Regions from separate parts of the Arthrobacter sp. GCM10027362 genome, predicted to be linked through region 2. Evidence: predicted binding sites of a transcription regulator. Region 2 holds the regulator's gene; the other holds the start of a gene.
The links. The regulator LexA, encoded in region 2, represses DNA repair genes until DNA is damaged. The targets are predictions, from matches to a motif close to TCGAACANNTGTTCGA.

Region 1 (2,905 bases), on a different contig from region 2:
CGAGGGATCGTGTCCGCGACCGGCTGCTGACCCACATCCTGGCAAATTCGGCGTCATCGACCAGCCGGACCTCCTCGAAACGGTCCAGCACCACGGACGCCACCGCACTGGGGACACCCCGCTCGGCCAGCTTGAGTTCCAGCTGGCGGCGGCTCTTCGGGGACACGGTCAGCAGACGCAGCACGATGGACCGCGCCACCTCGTACGGGTCCGCTTCCGGGGTCAGGTCCGCCGGCGTTCCCGGGGTGGGGCCGGCGGACCTGCCGCGATCGGGATGCACCGCTTAGATGCCGTCCACTGCCTTGAGCTTGGGCTCGCCACCCTCGCCGGCATCGGGCTTGACACCGATGCCCAGCTTCTCCTTGATCCGGCGCTCGATCTCGTCGGCGAGGTCCGGATTGTCCTTCAGGAAGTTACGGGCGTTCTCCTTGCCCTGGCCCAGCTGGTCGCCCTCATAGGTGAACCAGGCACCGGACTTCTTCACCAAGCCGTTTTCCACACCCATGTCGATCAGGCCACCCTCGCGGGAAATGCCCTGGCCATAGAGAATGTCGAACTCGGCCTGCTTGAAGGGCGGAGCCATCTTGTTCTTGACGATCTTGGCGCGCGTGCGGTTGCCCACCGGATTCGTCCCCTCCTTGAGGGTTTCAATGCGCCTGACATCGATGCGGACCGAGGCGTAGAACTTCAGGGCCTTGCCGCCGGTGGTGGTTTCCGGGCTGCCAAAGAAAACGCCGATCTTCTCGCGCAGCTGGTTGATGAAGATGGCCGTGGTCTTGGTCTGGCTCAACCGGCCGGTAATCTTCCGCAGCGCCTGGCTCATCAGGCGGGCCTGCAGGCCCACATGGCTGTCACCCATTTCGCCTTCGATTTCAGCGCGCGGCACCAGTGCCGCCACCGAGTCCACGACCACGATGTCCAGCGAGCCCGAGCCCACCAGCATGTCCATGATCTCCAGCGCCTGCTCTCCGGTGTCCGGCTGTGAAACCAGCAGGGCGTCCGTATCCACCCCCAGCTTCTTCGCGTAGTCCGGGTCCAGCGCATGCTCGGCATCGATGAACGCGGCAATGCCGCCGTTGCGCTGGGCGTTTGCCACCGCGTGCAGGGCAACGGTGGTCTTGCCGGAAGATTCCGGACCATAGATTTCCACGACGCGGCCCCGCGGCAGGCCGCCGATGCCCAGCGCGACATCCAGTGCAATGGAGCCGGTGGGGATAGTCTCGATGGGGGCGCGGGCGTTGTCGCCCAAACGCATGACGGAGCCCTTACCGAACTGCTTGTCGATCTGCGCGAGCGCGGCTTCGAGAGCCTTCTCGCGGTCTGCCGGTGCGGCCATTGTTCACCTCGGATTCATTGCGGCCTTGCGGGCCTGCCTTCATTGCCCACCTGTGACAGTAGCGCGCGGCACTGACAAAATAGCCGCGCCGTTGCCGTGTGTGGACAACACGGCAGCTCCGCTTGAATTTCTGTCCCTGTGTAGGAGCATACTCCTATCCGAACAAATATTCGAATGGCTGTTCGGATCCGCCCCGGAACCATGGACGGGCACCTGCGGGCTCAGCGCCCCGATTTTCAGCGCCTGGGTTTGATGTCCCGGCCGAGGCGGCGCTCGGGCGGGACATCCTGCATTTCGCAGACGGCAAGCCAGACCGACTTCGGCGGCACCCCGGCCTTTAGCGCCTCGGCTGCCGTGCGTCCGCCCAGGGCGGCCAGCACCAGGTCCGCCGCCAGCACGCGTGAGTAGCCGGCCCCGAATTCATCATCCATCAGCCGCCAAAAATCGCTCAATCGCACGTGGACATCTTCTCACGCCGGCCGGGACGATTCATCCGGGGGCACCCTGCACGGGAACTACAATGGGGACCATGAGCGATCAGCCGCCGGCCCCCGAATTCGATGCAGCCATCGACTCACTGGAACGCCAGCTCAGCGTCCTGTGGCGGCGCGCCCGCGCCAACTCGCACCGGGTGGCCCGGCAGGTCCACCCGGACATGGAACCGGCTGCCTACGGGTTGCTGGCCGTGCTGCAGCGGGAAGAGTCGATGCGGCTGACCGACCTGGCGGCAAACATCGGCGTCGGCAAGCCGTCCGTAAGCCGCCAGGTGGCCATGCTTGAACAGCTGGGCCTGGTGCACAAGCAGGCCGACCCGGTGGACGGGCGGGCCCAGTCGATTTCCCTTACACAGACGGGCCGGGACCGCCTCACGGCAGCCCAGCTGGCCCGGAAGAGCGCCTTCCGCGAACGCCTCGGGGACTGGTCAGTGAAGGACCTGGATGCCCTGGCCGGCCTGCTGGACCGCCTCAACCAGGCTTACGGCGGCGAGCCTCCCCTGCATTAGGCCGGCCTTCAATCCGCGAACCCGCGAACCCTGACGCGGCAGGCGCCGGTGCCGCCAACGCAGCAAGGCTGCCGGCAATACAGTAAGGCCGGCCCGCATCGCGGTAACCGGCCTTGCTGTATTGGAGCTGTTAGTGGTCTTGATGCCTGCGGACCCGGCGGTCAGGAGCGCGCGGACGCCAGGCCTTGGCTGAGGTCCTCCGGCAGTTCGTCCGGGATATGCGAGACAAACTCACGGGAAAGCTCCTGCGGCACGGTGTCCGGAATGATCACGCCTTCGGCGTCCGCAACGCGGTCGCTTACCTCGCGGAGCATCAGGGACAACGGTACATCGAGTGCCGTGCAAATGGAGGACAGCAGTTCCGAGGACGCTTCCTTCTGGCCTCGCTCGACTTCGCTCAGGTAACCGAGGGAAACACGGGCGCTGTGTGACACTTCGCGAAGGGTGCGGCCCTGGCGCTGCCGGACGTCGCGAAGGACATCACCAATTTCGTGGCGTAGCACTACCATTTTGCGCTCCTTCTCCCGACGGGCTTCATTAGCCAGGCCCACATCACGCCAACGGAC
Region 2 (2,905 bases):
CCACCGCCCCGGCAGCTGCCTCGGCCGTCAGGGTAAAGTCGGCGCTCCGTTGGCCCGCCACGTACTCGGTATCGGTGCCGCTGGCCAGCAGCGGATACATCGAATAGGTGGGCGGAAAGCTCAGGAGCCGGCGCCCCGGACCGCCGAACGCCTGCAGGATCTGCTGCAGCACTTCGTTGGAGCCATTGGCTGCCCAGATCTCGGCCGGAGTCAGGCCGTGGCCAAGATAGCGGGCCAGCGCCTCCCGCAGCTCCGTAAACTCCCGGTCCGGGTAGCGGTTGAGTCCGGCGACTGCCTCCTCCACCGATGCCACGATGGCTGCACGTACCTTCTCCGGCAGCGGATGGGTGTTCTCGTTGACGTTCAGGAGAATGGGGACATGCAACTGGGGTGCGCCATAAGGCATCAGTCCCCGCAGATTGTCCCGCAGCGGCAGTCGGTTCAGGCGTTCAAGCTGGTCACTCACCACGCCAGTTTAAGCTCCCGGCTCCGCCGGGCTGGAATCTGCCGGCTGCAGGCGGCGGTATTGCCGCTGATATTACGGATGGGCTGATATTACGGAGGGGCTGATCTTACGGATGGGTGGTGCGTTACGCCTGGATCCTGCGGGCGCGGGCAGGGCGGGCCGCTTCAGCGGGACGAGGGAACAAACACCTGCTGTCCGGCGTGGACGATGGTGCCCTCGAGGTTGTTCAGCTGCACGATTTCGGCAATCACCTCCTGCGGGTGCCGCTGCGGAGCCACGCTGGTGGAGATGTCCCACAGGGTTTGCCCTGCCCCGACGGTGACCCGGACCGTTTCCGGCGCCGACAGCGCCCCCGAGGCCTTGGCCGGCGAGGAGAAGGCCCCGGCCAGCAGCAGCATCAGCCCGGCGCCGAGCATCAGCGGCAGGCCGGCCAGGACCAGCCGGCCCCGCCGGGTGAGCCGGATCGTGGAGCGCACCGGTTTCACCGGTGCCGGTTGCGCGGCCAACTGCGCAGTGAAGTGCGCAGTAAAGTGCGCGCCAAGCTGTGCGGACATGTGCCTGCCTTCCCTTTTTTCGAACGCATAGATGCCCCACGGCCTGTAGAAGGACAAATGTTCGAAACTGTATTCGAATGAACAGGTTCCTTTTCTAGCACTCAGCGACGAACCTTGTCGAGGTTAAGTCGAACAAATGTTTGAAATGAGCCCCGCGGCCGACTAGCGTTAATCGCAGGAGGGGTGCTGGATCGTGAAGCCAGTGGATCAGCCGCTCCTGACAAAATTCCCGACACGAAGGACCGGGCGCGGCGATGACCGAGAAGAGCACCAGGAACACCGGCGGAAGCCAGGGGCGCGGCCGCGGCGCGGCGTCGTCGGGCGCCAAGACCGTCAAAACGCCCTCCAAGGGCCTGACCCCGCGCCAGAAGAAGATCCTGGAAACCATCCAGCGCTCGGTCAATGACCACGGCTACCCCCCATCCATGCGGGAGATCGGCGACACAGTCGGCCTGGCCAGCCTCTCCAGTGTCACCCATCAGCTGTCCCAGCTGGAAAAGCTCGGCTACATCCGCCGCGACCCCAAGCGCCCCCGGGCCATGGAGGTGCTTACCCACCTGACGCTGGAGGCGGGCCCGGTGGAGATCCCCGGGGTCCGGGAACCGGAGCGGCTGCGCAGCGCCAGCGGTGCGGCCGTGGCCGAGCTGGCCAGCTCCTCCGACACCGCCATGGTTCCGCTCGTGGGCCGGATTGCCGCCGGCGGGCCGATCCTGGCCGACCAGGTGGTGGAGGACGTGATGGCCCTGCCGCGCCAACTGGTCGGCCACGGCGAACTGTTCATGCTTAAGATCTCCGGTGATTCGATGGTTGACGCGGCCATCTGCGACGGCGACTGGGTGGTGGTCCGCCAGCAGTCCACCGCCGTCAACGGGGATATCGTCGCCGCCCTGCTCGACGACGAGGCGACCGTGAAGACCTTCCGCCAGCGGGACGGCCACACCTGGCTGCTGCCGCAGAATACCCAGTACGAGCCCATCCTCGGGGACCACGCCGTCATCATGGGCAAAGTGGTCTCCGTGCTGCGCTCGCTCTGAACGACTCGCGCCGGCAGCTACTGACTCCGGGCACCGGCCGCGGCCGCCAGCCGCTCAAGGATCTGCAGGGCGGTGGCGCGGTCCCGGGTAGCCCAGAACGGCGGCAGCGCGCTGCGCAGGAAACCGCCGTAGCGGGCATTGGCCAGCCGCGAATCCAGCACCGCCACCATCCCGCGGTCCCCCGCCGCACGGATCAGCCGCCCGGCGCCCTGCGCCAGCCGGACCGCCGCATGCGTGGCGGAGACCGTCATGAAGCCGTTGCCCCCGGCCTGGGCAACGGCGCGGGTCCGGGCGGTCATCAGTGGATCATCCGGGCGCGGGAACGGGATGCGGTCGATCACGACCAGGCGGCAGGCCTCGCCGGGAACATCCACACCCTGCCACAACGTCATGGTGCCGAACAGGCAGGTAGCCGGCTCGGCGGCGAACTGGCGCACCAGTACGGCCATCGAGGACTCGCCCTGGCAGAGGATCTCCAGCGGCAGCCGGCGGCGCATTTCCGCCGCCGCGTCCTCGGCCGCCCGGCGTGAGGAGAACAGGCCCAGGGCCCCTCCCCCGGAGGCCTTCAGCAAGGCCTCCAGCTCATCGAACTGTTCGGCGCTGGTTCCCCGTTCCGGCTTGGGCAGGTGCGCGGCCACGTACAGCACGCCCTGCCGGGGATAGTCGAACGGGCTGCCCACGTCCGCGCTGCTCCACGCCGGCGCGCCCTCGCCGAGCAGGCCCAGCGAGCCGGCCACGTCGTCGAACGCGCTGCCGACGGCCAGCGTGGCGGAGGTCAGCACCACCGTATGCCCGTCGAAGAGGCCCTCGCGCAGCCGGGCGGCCACCGACAGCGGCGCCACGTTCAGCGT

Region 1: recA (recombinase RecA) is a predicted target of LexA. The motif match lies at 1,495-1,510, and genes of this name have one in related genera.

The regions. Positions count from the first base shown of each region.
Region 1 covers NZ_JBHTML010000268.1:684-3,588, forward strand. The annotation lists gene ACFQ36_RS21265 (regulatory protein RecX) at 1-199, opposite strand, end outside; gene recA (recombinase RecA) at 284-1,336, opposite strand; gene ACFQ36_RS21275 (DUF3046 domain-containing protein) at 1,573-1,794, opposite strand; gene ACFQ36_RS21280 (MarR family winged helix-turn-helix transcriptional regulator) at 1,866-2,339, shown strand; gene ACFQ36_RS21285 (helix-turn-helix domain-containing protein) at 2,501-2,905, opposite strand, start outside.
Region 2 covers NZ_JBHTML010000023.1:21,980-24,884, forward strand. The annotation lists gene ACFQ36_RS06115 (histidinol-phosphate transaminase) at 1-466, opposite strand, end outside; gene ACFQ36_RS06120 (LysM peptidoglycan-binding domain-containing protein) at 631-1,020, opposite strand; gene lexA (transcriptional repressor LexA) at 1,275-2,054, shown strand; gene ACFQ36_RS06130 (ATP-dependent DNA helicase) at 2,072-2,905, opposite strand, start outside.